Regions from separate parts of the Bacillus infantis NRRL B-14911 genome, predicted to be linked through region 3. Evidence: riboswitches for the same ligand, from Rfam matches in the RefSeq annotation. Region 3 holds a riboswitch; each other region holds the start of a gene.
What was found. Region 3 has a riboswitch for cobalamin ahead of N288_RS11830 (acyl-CoA thioesterase). Riboswitches for the same ligand answer to the same signal wherever they lie in the genome.

Region 1: another riboswitch for cobalamin. It lies ahead of N288_RS01235 (ABC transporter substrate-binding protein); the one in region 3 lies ahead of N288_RS11830 (acyl-CoA thioesterase).
Region 2: another riboswitch for cobalamin. It lies ahead of N288_RS14560 (ribonucleoside-diphosphate reductase subunit alpha); the one in region 3 lies ahead of N288_RS11830 (acyl-CoA thioesterase).

Annotation. Positions count from the first base shown of each region.
Region 1 is NC_022524.1:213,212-219,188, forward strand. It holds gene N288_RS01225 (TrmB family transcriptional regulator) at 215-973, opposite strand; gene N288_RS01230 (MFS transporter) at 1,110-2,285, shown strand; cobalamin riboswitch at 2,377-2,559, shown strand; gene N288_RS01235 (ABC transporter substrate-binding protein) at 2,752-3,723, shown strand; gene N288_RS01240 (FecCD family ABC transporter permease) at 3,689-4,750, shown strand; gene N288_RS01245 (heme ABC transporter ATP-binding protein) at 4,750-5,977, shown strand, end outside.
Region 2 is NC_022524.1:2,866,976-2,872,952, reverse strand. It holds gene N288_RS14565 (ribonucleotide-diphosphate reductase subunit beta) at 1-542, opposite strand, end outside; gene N288_RS14560 (ribonucleoside-diphosphate reductase subunit alpha) at 560-2,791, opposite strand; cobalamin riboswitch at 2,926-3,122, opposite strand; gene N288_RS14555 (hypothetical protein) at 3,345-3,728, opposite strand; gene N288_RS14550 (DeoR/GlpR family DNA-binding transcription regulator) at 3,956-4,708, shown strand; gene pfkB (1-phosphofructokinase) at 4,705-5,616, shown strand; gene N288_RS14540 (PTS fructose transporter subunit IIABC) at 5,630-5,977, shown strand, end outside.
Region 3 is NC_022524.1:2,372,596-2,378,572, reverse strand. It holds gene N288_RS11855 (ABC transporter ATP-binding protein) at 1-688, shown strand, start outside; gene N288_RS11850 (ABC transporter permease) at 678-1,481, shown strand; gene N288_RS11845 (ABC transporter permease) at 1,483-2,286, shown strand; gene N288_RS11840 (ABC transporter substrate-binding protein) at 2,283-3,356, shown strand; gene N288_RS11835 (hypothetical protein) at 3,455-3,718, shown strand; cobalamin riboswitch at 3,771-3,960, shown strand; gene N288_RS11830 (acyl-CoA thioesterase) at 4,099-4,572, shown strand; gene metG (methionine--tRNA ligase) at 4,627-5,977, opposite strand, start outside.

The sequences.
Region 1 (5,977 bases), 2.2 Mb from region 3:
GCCGTCTAAGAGAGATTTTGTTAAACAGAGGGTGTTAGTGGTCGCGACTAAAGCCGTCTAAGAGAGATTTTGCTAAACAGAGGGTGCCAGTGAGAACAACTAGGACCCTCTAAAAGAGTTTTTTCCAATCAGAGGATGCCAGTGGATCCGTTGCAAGCATCTGAACCCCAAATCCCCTCTGTTATCCAAAAAGCACCAGCACTCCGCCTCGCCCCTAATACCGCAATTTCAAAAGAACATCCCGGACCGCTTTATCCTCCATGATCGTATCTTTATATTTCTGTGTAATTTCGGTAAGGGCGACATCATGGTAGAAGAACTCAGCGAAAAACTTCACGAGCGGCCTTGAACGGGTCGTGATGGCATTCCATTTGCCGGCTTCCATGCCGGCGAACAGCATTTCTTCTTCGTCGATGATGGCAATCCTGCTTCTTTCGAGTGTTTCATGATGCTTGTCCGGAATCAGGACCGAGACGGACGGGAGGCTTGTTTCGATATTTCCGATAGAGTGGACATGGATACTGACGCCGCTTTCGTGCTTTTCCTCCAGCAGCTCCGCATACTTCTCCAAATCATCGCCCCAGGCAGAGATGATGATTTTTCTTTCCGCCCTGCCGAGCATTTCCTCCAGCAGGGAGAGGATGGAGTGATTATCCTTCAAGGTCCACACCCGGTCATCCGCGACAGGTTTTTTGACGGCTGCCTCCCGCAGCTCCTGGACGCTGGTTTCGAAATCTGCTTTCAGCCTGCTGATCACCGATTCAACGGGAAGGGCGGTGTACAAACGCTTTTTTTCGACCGTCGTTTCAAGGATGATGCCTTTCTCTGCCAGGCGGTGAAGCACCTCATACACCTTCGAGCGGGGAACGGCAGAGAGCTTGACGATTCCTGTGGCGTCCAGCGGCTGGTCCGCTGAAATAAGCGCCTGATAAATTTGGCTTTCATATTGGGTAAACCCGAATTGCTGCAGCATAGACAGAACTCCTGAGTCAGTTTTTTCTTAATAATATCATATCTTTTCCGCTAAATCGCACTGGGAAAATTAACACTTGCACCTATCCCTATAAAAAGTTACCATTGTGGTGGTAACTAATTGAGAGGTGTATAAAATGGATAAACGTGTGTATCTTTTGACGATCGTTTCCTTTGTAGTCGGGATGGTCGAGCTTATAATAGGAGGAATCATTGATCTGGTTGCGGCCGATCTTCATGTCAGCATCGGCAAAGCCGGCCTTTTGATCAGTGTGTTTTCGATTGTATATGCTGTCGCGGCACCGATTCTGCTGACAGCAACCGGGGGAGTGGAAAGGAAAAAACTGACGCTCATAGCCTTGCTCGTTTTCCTTGCAGGAAATATCCTGGCTTTCCTGAGCCCGAGTTATAGTATTCTTTTTCTGGCAAGGGTTATATCAGCGGCAAGCGGATCTTTGCTTGTTGTGCTGTGCATCACGATCGCATCGAATATAGTGCAGGAAAAATATCGCGCACGGGCGATCGGCATCGTGTTTATGGGCGTAAGTGCTTCACTTGTTCTTGGCATTCCGGCCGGGCTTATGCTTGGCAATGAATTTGGCTGGAGGGCACCATTCCTGATGATTGCTGTCCTGACATGCCTGTCGATAGCAGGGGTGTACTTTTTCATGGACCGGATTGAACCGAAAGCTGCCATATCCATCAGGCAGATGTTCGCTGCCCTGAAGAACAGGAAAATTTTATTCGCCCAACTGGCCTCGTTCCTCTTTTTAGCAGGGCACCTGACACTTTATGGATATCTGACTCCATTCTTAAAGACCGTCCTGGGAATGGACGAAAACTGGGTCAGCATCATGTATCTGCTGTTCGGTATTGCCGCGGTGGCCGGCGGCGGTGCAGGCGGGTATCTAGCCGACCGCTTCGGTACAAAACCGACAATCTTAGCCATTATCGTGCTGTTTGCGGCTGCACTGTTTTCAATTCCGCATACTGCCTTTTCCCTGCCGCTGTTCATTGCGGTCATGATTATCTGGAGCATGCTGAGCTGGGCCATCACACCGGCATTGCAGAGCTATTTGATAGAGTCTTCACCGGAAACATCGGATATCCAGCAAAGCCTTAATAACTCAGCCCTGCACTTTGGGATTGCCTTTGGGTCTCTGATCGGGGGAATTGTAATTGAACAGGCTTCGGTCGAGTGGAACGCTTCGGCAGGGGGAGTCTTCATCCTCTTCGCGCTTGGCGCTGCCGCTGTCTCGATGGCAGGATTGAAGAGCAGGCGGCCGGCAAGAAGCAGCAGCCCGACCGTCTAGCAAAAAGGGCCCGCCCGGTCTTCTTCCGGACGGCCCTTTTTCTGCTAGTTTTAAAGAAGAAATAGTGTATAATGGCGATAGCGGAAAATTTCATACATATGCAGAAACAGGTGTTTTTCTTTGAAAGACTTAAAAGGGAAGTTGGTGCAAATTCCAACGCGGTCCCGCCACTGTAAATGGGAGCAAGCTGCAGAAGCCACTGTACGGGATGTATGGGAAGGGGCAGCGAGCATTGACCATGAGCCAGGAGACCTGCCTGATTCTTATGCACCCATAAACCTACGAGGATAGGGAGGTGTACGGCAGCCTTTTGGAATCTTTTTTTTTGAATCTGCGCACGCCGTGCAAAGCATCTCCATGTTTATTGGGGATGCTTTTTTTGGTTCCAAAGGATGCTGGTCCCGTTTTGGGCATAAGACCTTTGCAGCATGAATTTTGCGACATTTATTCTACAGGGGGATTTACCATGAAAAAGCTTTATTCATTATTATTCAGCATGCTTTTGGCTGCTGGTGTTCTGTCAGGCTGCGGCGATTCAGCGGCAGAGCCTGAAAAGGACAATGGCAGCAGCACTGAACAGACAGAGACTGAAACAGAAAAAGCAGAATTTCCTGTTACAATCACAGATGCCGCCGGTGAAGAAGTTGTCATTGAAGAAAAGCCGGAGAAGATTGTTTCTCTGATTCCAAGCAACACGGAAACAGCGTTTGCACTTGGTCTGGGAGAAGAAGTGGTTGGGGTATCTGATTTTGATAATTATCCAGAAGAAACAGCAGATAAAGAAAAGATCGGCGGAATGGAGTTCAATGTTGAAAAAATCATCTCCCTTGCTCCAGACCTGGTTCTTGCACACGCTTCAAGCGCACATAATTCAACTGCAGGATTGCAGCAGCTGAAAGATTCAGGAATCGCTGTGCTGGTTGTCAATGATGCCCAGAGCTTTGAACAGGTATATGAGTCGATCGAGATGATCGGTACCGCTTCAGGTGCAAAGGAAGAAGCAGAAGAAGTGATTGCCGGCATGAAAGAGAAGATAGAGGCAATCAAAGAAAAAGCTGCTGGCGTAACAGAAAAGAAGAAAGTGTTTGTAGAGGTGTCTCCAGCGCCGGAGATTTATTCGCCTGGGAAAAATACATTCATGGATGAAATGCTTACGATGATTAATGCAGAGAATATTGTAAAAGAAGAAGGGTGGCCAAAGGTAGATCCTGAAGCCATCATCAAGGAAAATCCGGACGTGATCATTTCCACTTCCGGCTACCGCAATGAAGATGCTGTGGCAGAGGTGCTCGCCCGTGAAGGCTGGCAGGATGTAAATGCCGTTAAAAACAAGCAGGTGTTCAGTGTGGATTCAGATACAGTAAGCCGCTCCGGCCCAAGGCTTGCTGAAGGAGTAGAGGAATTTGCCAAAGCTGTCTATCCGGACGTATTTAAGTAAGAATAAGCTGTCAGCCTATGTGCTTGCAGCCGCTTTCCTTGTCCTGTGCATGCTGGTGGGGATTTCAATCGGTACAGTCTCTGTGCCGATTCCTTCTATCATTAATATAGTTGGGTCTAAGCTTCTGCCGATTCAGCTTGATGCTTCAGTTGACCCGATGCACAGCAATATTGTGATGAATATCCGCCTGCCCAGGGTCATTCTTGCCGGACTTGTAGGAGCTTCCCTCGCCATTGCGGGGGCAGCCTTCCAGGGCCTCTTGCGGAATCCGCTTGCAGATCCTTATACACTGGGGGTTTCATCCGGTGCGTCTGTCGGTGCAGTGCTGGTGCTTTTTTTTCAAATATCAATCCCGTTTGCCGGCCTCTTTACACTGCCTATTCTCAGCATGGTTTTCTCATTCCTGACTATATTCGCCGTGCTGTTTTTTGCAAGAAGAATTGACAGGGCCATGAAGGTGGAAACTATCATTTTAACAGGTATCATTGTCAGTTCTTTTCTTGGTGCGCTCATTTCGCTCATGATTGCCCTGACTGGAGAAGAGCTCAGGCAGATCATCGGCTGGATCATGGGAAGCGTTTCAATGAGGGGATGGGCTTATATACGCATCATCCTGCCGTTTTTCATTATAGGAAGCCTTCTGTTGATGATGAATGCGAAAGAGCTGAATGCCATGTCATTTGGAGAAGAGCGTGCACAGCATCTGGGCGTAAATGTGCAAAGAAGAAAAATGATGGTTCTTGTGGCTGGTTCCATTTTAACAGGCGCAGCCGTCGCGGTGTCAGGCACCATCGGCTTTGTCGGCCTCGTCATCCCGCATCTGACAAGGCGGCTGTGGGGGCCAGACCATATCCACCTGCTGCCTTTGTCGATGCTGACCGGCGCAGGCTTCCTGATTCTTGCCGACCTGGTCGCGCGGACGGTCATCTCGCCAACAGAGCTGCCGATCGGCGTCATTACGAGCATCATCGGAGCGCCTGTGTTTGCACTCATTTTGCTGAAAAGAAGAAATAGGAGGGCTGTCTGATGCTGAGCATACAAGGATTGACCGGCGGCTACGCAGACGAAAGCATTATTAAAGAGGTCAGTTTTTCAGTGAAAAAAGGGGAGCTGTTCGGCATCCTGGGCCCAAATGGAAGCGGAAAGACAACTCTCTTAAAAATGCTGAGCGGCATCCTCTCCTATAAGAGCGGGAGCATTTCTGTCAAAGGCAGGCCTTTGACGGAGTTCTCTGTGAAAGAGCTGGCAAAGGTCATTGCGGTGCTGCCGCAGCATTCATCACAGTCTTTTTCTTATACAGTCAAAGAAACGGTTTCTTTAGGCAGGTATGCCCATCAGAAGGGGTGGTTCCAGACCTGGTCTGAAGAGGATGAAAAGACCGTCCAGCGCGTGATGGAACAGACGCGGGTCGCAGGATTCAAGGACCATTATATCCATGAGCTTTCCGGCGGGGAGAGGCAGAGGGTATTCCTTGCCCAGGCCCTTGCCCAGGAACCTGAGATCCTGCTCCTGGATGAGCCGACCAACCATCTGGATCTATCATTCCAGAAAGAGCTGCTTGACCTGCTGCGTATATGGGCGAAGGAATGCGGGATGACCGTTATTTCCATTTTCCATGATCTGAATCTTGCGGCGCTGTATTGCGACAGGCTGCTTTTGATGGAGAACGGGAAGGTTGTCGCGGCAGATGTCCCGAATGAAGTGCTCCATGAGGACCGGATCCGCACAGTCTATCAGACGGATATTATGAAGCATGCACATCCTGCCGTCCCTGCCCCGCAGATGGCAATTCTGCCAGGGGACCTGACTGCTGAACCGGCCATTATCGGCGAAAAAGATGTCCAGGTGTATGAAGACCATGTGCTTGTAAATTCTCCTTTCCCGCTCCGTACGATGTCATCGGGGGTGGCAGGAGCCGGGGTAGGCTGGCACAGGCTGTTTGTTAACCGCCAGGTGCCGAACACTTATGACTGCAGTGACCACCGGGCAGAAATGAAAGAATATTTGCGGGAAAAGGGCTATGAGCCAGGCGAGACGGTCGGCATGATGACAGCCGTCCAGGTGGCCGACGCTGCCTACAGGCTCTATGAATCCGACGGTTTTTCTCTCCTTGCAGTTGTCACCGCGGGAACAGGGAATGCTGTAGACGCTTCCCAAAGCGGCCTGCACAGCTTTGAGTTTTCCCCAGGCACGATCAACACATGGATCTTCATCAACGGAAATCTTACAGAAGAAGCGTTCATTCAAAGCATCA
Region 2 (5,977 bases), 490 kb from region 3:
AATATGATGGACTTAAGAAGGCTGTCGACAGTGGGCGACTCTGCAAAATTTCTGTAGCCTGAAGCCACGAATTCATTCCGCTTTATTAGGGCAGGCTCGGTCCGCCAGAATTCAAATACCTCATCCTGCTTATTCTTATCAACAATACTTGAAAGCACATAAGAATAAGAATGGTTATGGATCACTTCCTGCTGGGCAAGGATGATCATCAGGGCGGAGAGGCTGGAATCTGTCAGGTAGTCAGCGACCTTACCGGCATAATCAGTCTGAATGCTGTCAAGCAGTGCCAGGAGGCCGATTATTTTTAAGAAAGCCTCCTTTTCTTCTTCTGATAAATCAGGAAACTGCTTGATGTCCTGTGACATATTGATTTCAAAAGGGGTCCAGAAATTGGCGAGCATCCGTTTATATTTAGGAAAGGCCCATTGAAACCTCACATCGTCCCAGTTCAGGATATTGGAACATTCTCCGTTGATGATTCCAGTAGAGCGGTTTGGTGCTGTTTTATTCATGATTTCTCTCTTATTGACAGGGGTTGTCATCGAATCACTCCTTTTCATTAGCTTGAGCAGGAATCGCAGTCTTCAAAGTCGGAAGAAGTAGAGCGGACATAGTATGTCGTCTTCAGTCCGTTTTTCCAGGCAGACAGATGCAAATCCAGCAGTTCCTTCGCTTTAATATTGTTCTGCACATATAAATTAAAAGAAATTGCCTGATCGATATGCTTCTGTCTTTTGCTGTTCTGCAGGATGCTCCAATGCTGGTCAATCACATAAGCCGATTTGTAGTACCAGGTTGTATGCTCATTCAGGTCGGGTGCCGTTACCGGAATCTTATAATCTTTCTTTTCCTCAGAGTAGAATTTCCTGAATATCGGATCAATGCTCGGGCTGCTTCCTGCAATGATGCTAGTTGATGCATTTGGTGCTACAGCCATCAGATATCCATTTCGGATTCCATTTTTCCTGACAGCCTGCATCAATGAATCCCAATCATGCACAGAATCCAAACTGCTGTATCCCCGGGATGTAAAATATTCGCCTGAATGCCAGTCAGAGCCCTTGAAGCCCGGGTATGATCCTTTTTCCATCGCCAGATTCATGCTTGCTTTAATCGTCAGGAAGGCAATCTTTTCGTACAATTCATCTGCCAGCCGGACGGCTTCTTCGTTTTCCCACCTGAGCTTTTTCAAGGCGAGCAAATGGTGCCAGCCAAAGGTCCCGAGTCCAATTGCCCTGTATTTCCGGTTGGTGGCCACTCCCTGCAGGACGGGAATGGTATTCAAGTCAATCACATTATCAAGCATCCTGACCTGAATGGGAATCAATCTTTCCAATACATGGTCGGCTGCTGCCCTTGCCAGATTGATAGATGAAAGATTGCAGACGACAAAATCGCCGGGAATTTTCTCTATGATGATCCGGCCATCTTCCTCGCGCTGGTCTTTTGTGATCGTTGCGCTTTGATTCTGCACGATTTCAGTGCAGAGATTAGTGCAATAAATCATCCCCAAATGACGATTGGGGTTCTTCCTGTTTACCTCATCACGGTAAAACATGAATGGAGTGCCGGTTTCCAGCTGGCTGATCATAATCCTTTTCATAATATCGATTGCCGGAACTTTTTGCTTCGACAGCCGCGGGTTTGCGACGCATTCTTCATACTTAACCCTGAATGAACCTGCACCAGGCTTTTCATCATAAAAGTCTTCAAGGGAGAAGCCCATAACGCTGCGGACCTCATGGGGATCGAACAAATGCCAGTCCCCGCGGGCTTCTACCGTTTCCATGAATAGATCCGGCAGGCAGACCCCGGTGAATAAATCATGGGTGCGGTAGCGTTCATCACCGTTATTCAATTTGCTGTCCAGGAAGGAAAAGATATCTTTATGCCAGATGTCGAGATAGACGCTGACTGCCCCTTTGCGCTGGCCGAGCTGATCGACGCTGACAGCTGTGTTATTAAGCTGCTTCATCCATGGAAGGACCCCTGATGAAGCCCCTTTAAAGCCTTTTATATCACTGCCCCTGCTTCTGATTTTTCCCAGATAGACCCCGATGCCGCCGCCGTTCTTGGAAAGATTGGCGATATCTGTGTTGCTGTCATATATGCCCTGGAGACTGTCATCTACAGTATCAATAAAGCAGCTTGAAAGCTGGCCCCAATTTTTTCCTGCATTGGAAAGTGTAGGGGTTGCTGCTGTCATATACAGATTGCTTAAAGCCCAATAGGATTCCTTAATGAGGGACAATCTGCGTTCCTTTGGCTCTGAACGGTTCAAAGTCATGCTGATGATCATGAATCTTTCCTGAGGCAGCTCAAAAAGCCTCTTTTTCTTATCCCGGCTCAGGTAGCGGTCAGCAAGCATTTTCACTGCTATATATGTAAAAAGCCTGTCCTTTTCCGGGTCAATATAAGTCCCGATTATATCAATTTCTTCTTTTGTGTAGGATTCCAGCAGGACTGGGGAGTAGACGCCGGCATCGGTTAAATCGGTGATAAGCCCATACAGTGGGCCATAGCTTTCTCCGGCAGTGGAGCGCCGGTGCTCGGCAGCCTTCTCATAAAGACTTGATAAGTACAGGCGGGCGGCCACGTATGTCCAGTCAGGCTCAGCCTCGCTGATCATGGAAAGGGAATCAAGAATCAGCTGGTTTAGCAGTTCATCATTACTTGGAGTGTGATTATCCTGAAGCTGAGTCGCCCTTTTATAAAGCGGCTGAAAATCCAAATGCGGGAAATCAGAATCAATGGATGCCAATGGCAGCGGTTTTGCGGAAGAAATGTTCATAGTCGTACCTCCTGGGTTGATCAGTATTTTGACAATAAAAAAATCCGCCCACAATTTGGGCGGATCAAACGACGGCATAAAGGAAAATAAAACGATTTATACCATCGTTTCATCTTCCCAATCCCCGAAGAACCGAAACTCGTACAAGCATGGCAGGTCTCCTGGCTTGTGCTTCATCCTACTCTGAGCCCTTCCCATATATGCGCCTATTCAGCGTTCATATACAGTGGATGCTCATTTCGTACACACTTACAGTTGCGGGGACAGCTCCGGCGTTGAACCGGATTCCCTATTATGCCCTAAAAGGGCACCATCGCTTGCGGATTCTTATTCAATTGAAGGCTGGTGCCAAAAATCGGCAGCCAGGACGATTATTCGCTAAAATCCCCGGACTCTCTGCAAAAAAAATCGCTTCCCGAGTTTCAGAAGCGAAAAAGGAAAAAGAGACCATAAACAAAATTCATTCACAAGGACAACAATATGTAGTGCTGATTCCTGGTGGATTATCAATATGTTGTACCATGATTGTAGCATAGTTAAAAACCAACAGCAATCATAAAGCGATAAAATAATAAAAATATGGAAGGAGAAGCATGGCGCTCCCTGCAATTAGCAGAATCCGAGCCGTATTTGTCGAAAGCCTGCCGCTATTTTTCCATTTTTTATACCAGCTCCACCTCTGCAGATTTGTCTTATAAAGAAGAAAAAGAAGCATGCATAAAGCAGCAGACTGAATATAGAATGGCAGACCGAACGCTTTGCCTGTTATATCTTCATCTGCCGGAACCGCAAGTTCAAGAATCTTTTCATGGAATGACCCAAAAAGGGCAAACGCAGCAACAGCAATGATGATTACTTTAATCAATTCAAGATAAAAACCGCCAATATTTTTCACTGAGACACTCTCCAAAACATTTATATATTTTTGCTCTTTCATTATAGCCTCCCTTTAGACAGCTAACAAAACATAACGATTATCAAAATAATTAAAATAAAACAAAAACATTCATAAACAATCAAACATTGAATCTATTTGATTGTTTATGAGTGAAAATGATTGATTTTTGAAATCGATTCCATTACAATTGGCTTACATAATAAATCTTAAACTTCTAAGCCAAAAGCCATGAAGCGGCAATAATAAAGAGCTGGGAGGTGACAATCTTGCTGACGCCAGAGAGACATCAGCTCATTCTGCAAATGCTTAAAGAGAAGCATACAGTTAAAATACAGGAACTTGTAGAAATGACAGATTCCTCAGAATCAACCATCAGACGGGATTTATCACAGCTTGAAAATGATAAATTTTTAAAAAGGGTGCACGGAGGCGCTGCCAGGCTGCAGGGAAAGCTTCAAGAGCCGAGCATGGTTGAGAAATCATCCATAAACCGTCATGAGAAGAAGGATATTGCCAAGTATGCAGCAGGCCTTGTAGAAGAAGGGGATTGCCTATATCTGGATGCAGGGTCAACCGTTCAGGAAATGATTCCCTTTCTGCCTCTGAAAGACATTGTTGTCGTGACAAATGGCCTTATGCATATTCAAAGCCTTATGGAAAGAGGGATTAAGACCTTCCTTGTGGGCGGGTATGCAAAGCCGCACACAAATGCCATCATAGGCAGGGGAGCCTTAGCGAGCCTTGGGCAATACAGGTTTGATAAATGCTTTATGGGTGTTAATGGAATTCATCCGCAGTTCGGCTATACCACACCGGACCAGGAGGAAGCAATGATCAAGCAGACAGCTATTTCACTGTCGAGGGAAGCATATGTACTTTCGGATAGTTCGAAGTTTTCTGAAATCGCTTTCGCAAAAATTGCTGAGCTCCATGAAGCCTCCATTATCACAAATGAACTTGATGCAGACAGCAGGGAACAATTTATAAGTAAAACAAAAATTAAGGTTGTGACAGCATGATTTATACATTGACACTTAATCCTTCAGTTGATTATATTGTCGAGCTTGACAATGTCGAGATAGGCAGTTTGAACAGGACAAAAAGTGAATCTAAATTTCCAGGAGGAAAAGGCATCAATGTTTCCCGAGTCCTGAAAAGGATGGGAGTTGACAGCGAAGCAATCGGTTTTGCCGGCGGATTCACCGGCAGATATATCACAGACTCTCTCCAGGAAGAGAATATTAGAACCCGTTTTGTCCAGGTAAAGGATGACACGAGAATCAATATCAAATTGAAAAGCGGTCAGGAAACTGAAATCAATGCCAGGGGGCCTGAAATCAGCAAGGAAGACCTGGATGCATTGACTTTTGAAATCAGCCGGCTGGGACAGGGAGATATGCTTGTGCTTGCAGGAAGCATCCCTTCCACAATGCCGGACAACACGTATGAAGCATTCGCGAAGATGTGCCATGAAGCAGGTGCAGGATTTGCAGCAGACGCAGAGGGCGAGCTGCTTAAAAAGGTTCTTCCGTACCGTCCTTTCCTGATCAAGCCGAATCACCATGAACTTGGAGAATTATTTGGCACAGAGATCCATACGTGCGAAGAAGTGCTTCCATACGCTAAGAAGCTTATCGAAATGGGTGCGCAAAACGTCATTATTTCACTGGCAGGGGAAGGTGCTGTATTCGTGAATGAAGATATGGCCATCGCGGCGACTGTTCCAAAGGGCATCTTGAGAAGCTCGGTGGGAGCAGGCGACTCTATGGTTGCCGGATTTCTTGCCGAATTCAGCCGGAGCGGCAGCTATGAGGCAGCATTTAAATACAGTGTAGCTTCCGGCAGTGCAACAGCCTTTTCTATTGGCCTGTGCACGATTGAAAAAGTAGAAGAGCTGCTGCCTCAGGTAGCGGTCAGAATAATATAAAGGGGAGAGCTTTATGAAAATTACAGAGCTGTTGTCAAAAGATACAATCCTGCTCTCTATTAATGGCAGGGATAAGCGCGGAGCGATTGACCAGCTGGCAGAGACACTGGATAGAGCTGGAAAGCTTAATGATATTTCCGCTTTCAAAGAGGCCATTCTTAAAAGAGAAGAACAGAGCACTACGGGGATCGGGGACGGCATTGCGATTCCCCATGCGAAAACCGCGGCGGTTTCCAATGCTGCAATTGCGTTCGGCAAGTCAGCTGAAGGGGTGGATTATGATTCACTGGACGGACAGCCGTCACATCTATTCTTCATGATTGCTGCCCCTGAAGGTGCGAACAATACCCACCTTGAGGCA
Region 3 (5,977 bases):
AGGGCAGAGGCAGCGTGTCGCGATTGCGAGGGCAATTGTCAATAAACCGGAAGTCATCCTGCTGGATGAGCCCCTTTCTGCACTGGACCTGAAGCTGCGTACAGAAATGCAGTACGAGCTGCGGGAGCTTCAGAGAAGGCTTGGCATTACGTTTATATTTGTCACCCATGACCAGGAAGAGGCGCTTGCTCTTTCTGATGAAATCTTTGTGCTGAACAAAGGCCGGATTGAGCAGAGCGGAACGCCAACTGATATTTATGATGAGCCTGTCAACCGGTTTGTGGCCGACTTCATCGGTGAGTCCAACATCGTCGAAGGGACCATGCTAACCGATTATCAGGTTGAATTTGCAGGCAGGAAATTTGAATGTGTAGACGCCGGCTTCGATTTGAATGAAAGGGTTGAAGTGGTCATCAGGCCGGAGGATATGGAAATTACTCCGAGCGAGCAGGGCAAACTTCAGGTACGTGTAGATTCACAGCTATTCAGGGGAGTTCATTATGAAATTTCCTGCTTTGATAAAGATGGGAATGAATGGCTTGTCCATTCTACACGAAAGGCAAAAGTAGGGGATGAAATAGGCCTTCATTTTGATCCGGAAGCCATCCATGTCATGAGGCCGGGAGAATCTGAGGAAGAATTTGACCGCAGGCTGGAGGCTTATCAAGAGGAAAGCCATGAGAACTAATCAGACACGCAACCTGTATCTGATCCCATATTTGCTGTGGATCGTTTTATTTGTCGTGACCCCTTTGTTTTTGGTGCTGTATTATTCATTTTTTGATATAGAAGGGCAGTTCACATTCGGGAACTACCAGAAATTTTTCACGCCCGTTTACCTGAAAATGACTTTGAGCTCTTTCTGGTATGCGTTCCTGATCACTGCCTTTTCTTTACTGATTGCCTATCCGACTGCCTACCTGCTTACGAAGACCAGGCATAAGCAGCTCTGGCTTCTGATGATCATCATTCCTTCCTGGATCAATCTGCTGCTCAAGGCTTATGCTTTTCTCGGCATTTTTGGAACTTACGGGGCAGCCAACAGCTTCCTTGAGGTGATCGGAATAGGTTCAAGGCAGATTCTGTTTACCGATTTCAGTTTTGTTTTTGTATCGGTATACATCTTCCTGCCTTTTATGATTTTGCCGATTTTCAATTCGCTTAACGAATTGAATTCATCGCTCATCGATGCATCCAATGATTTGGGGGCATCACCCTGGACTACTTTTACACGGGTTATTTTCCCGCTGACGCTGGATGGCGTCAAATCCGGCTGCCAGGTTGTATTCATCCCTGCACTTTCCCTCTTCATGCTTACCCGCCTGATTGCAGGGAACAGGGTCATCACCCTGGGCACGGCCATAGAACAGCATTTCCTTGTCACTCAGGATTGGGGGATGGGCTCCACCATTGCCGTATTCCTGATCCTTACGATGGTGATCATCATGCTGCTGACCGGAAATCGCAGGAGGGGGGCATAGCATGGGGAAATTATCTAAATGGTCATCACTTTATCTGATCCTTGTATTTTTTGTTCTTTATGCGCCAATATTTTATCTAATGTTTTATTCTTTTAACAGCGGCGGGACAATGTCACATTTCGAAGGGTTCACGCTGGACTGGTATAAAGAGCTTTTTGCTGATGCAAGGCTATTGATAATTGTGCTGAACACCATCATCATTGCCCTGTTGTCGGCTGCCATATCAACGATCATCGGAGTGGCCGGTGCACTTGCCATTTTTTATGTAAGAAAGCGGCAGGTCAAGAGCACACTCTTATCTTTGAACAATATTCTGATCGTCAGCCCCGATGTTATCATCGGTGCTTCCTTCCTGATTTTGTTTACGATGATCGGAATCAAGCTCGGATTTACATCGGTCCTGCTCTCTCACATTGCTTTCTGCGTTCCGATTGTAGTTATAATGGTGCTGCCTAAAATCCAGGAAATGAGCCCTACACTTGTGGACGCTGCGAGGGATCTAGGGGCAAGCCGCTTTGATGTTCTGTCCAAGGTCGTTCTGCCATATATCACACCAGGCATTTTTGCGGGCTTTTTTATGGCCCTAACCTATTCACTTGATGATTTTGCAGTTACTTTCTTTGTAACAGGGAATGGCTTCACCACTTTATCGGTTGAAATCTACTCTCTGGCCCGGCGCGGGGTTTCGCTGAACATCAATGCACTTTCCACGCTGCTGTTCCTGTTCACACTTATACTGGTGATCGGCTATTATTTCATCACCCAGAAAAATGCGAAGCCGACTGGAATGGGGGTCAAAAAATGAAACAGCTCGGTAAAGCCCTGCTGGTCATTGCTGTCATTTCTGCACTTCTGCTGTATGCAGTCTCCCGGCTTAATTCCTCACAAGGCTATTCCAGCGGAAATACGCTGACGGTCTTTAACTGGGGAGACTATATCGATGCAGAACTCGTGGACCGCTTTGAAAAAGAAACAGGCATCAAGGTGATTTATGAAACCTTTGACAGCAATGAAGCCATGATGACCAAGATTGAACAGGGCGGGACAGCCTACGATATAGCGGTTCCGTCAGAATATGCAATTGAAAAAATGAAAGAAGAAGATTTGCTTTTACCGGTAGACCATTCAAAAATTCCAAACTTGAAATATATCGACCCGAGGTTCATGGACTTGGCATTCGATCCAAAAAATGAATACTCTATCCCTTATTTCTGGGGGACGGTCGGCATAGCCTATAACACAGATCTGCTTGGGGACAAAGAAATTACAAGCTGGAATGACCTTTGGGATGAAGATCTGCGAAACCAGATTCTCCTAATTGATGGTGCAAGGGAAGTTATGGGAATGGGCTTGAATTCCCTCAATTATTCCCTTAATGATCAAAATAAGAAGCATCTGAGGGAAGCGAAGGAAAAGCTTGATACCCTTACTCCGAATATCAAAGCCATTGTCGGGGATGAAATCCGGATGCTGCTTGAAAACGATGAAGCAGCCATAGGTGTTGTCTGGTCAGGAACTGCTTCAGAGCTGATGTGGAAAAAGGACAATATTGAGTATGTTCTCCCTGAGGAAGGGACGAACCTGTGGTTTGATAATATGGTCATTCCAAAAACGGCAAAAAACGTGGATGCCGCCCACCAGTTCATGAACTTCATGCTTGATCCGGAAGTCGCTGCCCAGAATACCGAATATGTAGGCTATTCGACGCCGAATAAAGAGGCGCTGAATTACCTGCCGGAGGAAATTGTCAGTGACAAGCGCTTCTATCCGGACCCGGAAATGACCGAAAAGCTGGAAGTGTACGAGAACCTTGGGAAAAAAATGCTCGCACATTATAATGAACTGTTTTTGGAATTCAAAATGCATAGTAAATAATAGCAGCGGCTGGAGGAGTCTCCGGCCGCTTTTTTGCATTCTAGCATGATTTCCGTCCTGTCAGGGGATCCTAGTCTTAAAAACAGGAGGAGGCAGTCATGTATTATATCAGCGGAAACATCATTTCAGGGGAATATGATGATCAGGCAGAACAGTTTTCCATCAGCATGATCAAACACTTTAAGACTCAGTCCATTTTGACCAAGGATCAGGCTATCCAGCTTCTTGACTACCTCTACAGGCATAGGGACGAAGAGGGAGGCCAGGTCATCACCTTGAATGACCAGATGCCGCTGCGCATCTCTTCCGAGGAGATCAATTCCCTGATACTTGATCTTGAAAAGATTGAATCCCATTTTTAATGTTCTCCGAAATCTATATCCGATAATGATAGAATATGATATGATTTCTTTAATTGAATAAATGCTTTATGGTGCTTTGCAGCATGCTGCAAGCTTAAAAGGGAAGCCGGTTGAATTCCGGCGCGGTCCCGCCACTGTAATGCGGAGGCTCCTCCCTCGATGCCACTGTTCCTTAGCGGACGGGAAGGCGGAAGGAGTCTGTGATGCTGAGCCAGGAGACCTGCCATAAAGAAGTACACAACCGTCCTACGGGTGATAGGAGAGTGATGCGCTTTTAATATGGCAAAGTTTTGTTATTTGTTAAATTTTTTATGTGCAGGCATCCTCTATGAAGGATGCCTTTTATTTTTTTCATACAATAAGCCCGAGGAGTGAAACCTATGAAAAAAGCTTATCCAGCAGACCGTTCCCGCACCATTCAGACCAGGCTGGTGCTTCCGCCGGATACAAACCATCTTCAGACAATTTTCGGCGGCAAAGTGCTATCCTATATTGATGAAATTGCTGCCATTACTGCAATGAAGCATTCCGGCAGCATGGTAGTAACAGCTTCGATCGACTCTGTGGATTTCCTGTCTTCAGCTTCAGTCGGTGACGCCCTTACTCTTGAAGCCTTTGTTGCCTCAACAGGGAGAACCTCCATGGAAGTCTATGTGAAAGTGCATGCAGCCAATCTTTTAACAGGGATTCGAACGCTGACGACCGAATCCTTTTTAACCATGGTTGCCGTGGATGAAAACGGCAAGCCCATTCCAGTATCCGGGGTGCTGCCTCATTCTGAGGAAGAAATCAGGCTGTTTGCTTCAGCAGGGGCACGAAAGGAGCATAGAAAAAACAGAATGCTTATACGATAAAAGGTGGCTTTCAGCCACCTCTGTATTCATGAAATAAGGCACCTTCTTCAGCAGCTATTTCCTACGGGCTGCTTCCAGCCTATCCAGCTCCTCTGGGATCCTTCCTTCTTCTAAGCGGCTGAAAAGGGGGGCGATAGTGCCGAGCCTTTTCTCTGCAGCCCGAACCTCTTTCCATTCCAGCGTATGCGCATTCACCTGCAGCATGTTATTTATCTTCCTGCTGGAGAAAGGGAGGAAGGGGTTCAGAAGCCTTGCCAGATTTTTGATGATGTACACACAGGTCTGCAATGCATCTGCACATTTTTGCGGGTCGCTTTTAATCGTTTTCCAAGGCTGTTCACTGTCAAAATATTTATTGGCCGAGCGTACAAAGGCGAAAATATCCTCAAGCGCTTCTTTTAGCTTTGCGCCTTCGATCTTTTCTCCGGTTTTCTCATATAAATGCTTAATATCCTCCTGTACAGCTTCACTTAATTTTCCATCCGGTATCATGCTGTCATAATATTTTTCGATAAACTTAAAAGTTCTGTTGACCAGATTGCCATATGCCCCAAGCAGCTCACTGTTATGGCTGTAAACGAATTCCCGCCAGGAAAAGTCAGCATCCCTGTTCTCAGGAGCATTGACAGCAAGGAAATACCGGATTGAATCCGGTTCATATCTTTCAAGTATGTCAGGGACCCAGACTGCATAATTCCTGCTTGTTGAAAGCTTCTTTTTCTCTAGTGTAAGATATTCGCCGGAAACCATCCGCGCTGGTTCCCCAGGCAGCCCTATCCCCATTTGAATAGCTGGCCAGATGATGGTATGGAAAGGGATATTGTCTTTCCCATGCACATAATAGGATATAACATCACTACCCCAGAACCTGCTGCCATCCTTGCCGTGCTGGCGGGCCCATTCCCTGCTGGCAGAAAGATAGCCAATCACCGCTTCAATCCATACATAAATTTTTTTCTTCTCCATTCCTTCAATAGGGACTGGCACCCCAACATCCAAATCCCTAGTTGCAGCCCGGTCCAGAAGCCCCTCAGTTAAATATCTTCTTGTCAGGCTGCTGCTGTTGTCCCTCCACAAATGGCGGGAGCGTGCCTCCTCGGACAGCTCTTCAAGCTGCTTCTGAAAATGGCTCAGCCTGAAATAATAATGATCAGTTTCTTTCATTTCCGGCGGTGTCCCGCATATTTTACAGGATTTATCCAGAAGGTCGGCCGGCTCAAGGATGGCTGAGCAGGCATCGCATTGATCCCCGCGTGCTTGGCTGCCGCAGGAAGGGCAGACTCCCTCTACATACCTGTCAGGCAGAAACTGGACACATGTCCGGCAATAAGTTTGTTCTATCGTTCTTGGAACAAGATGGCCATTTTCCAAGAGCGACAGAAATACTTCCTGTACAGTCTGATGA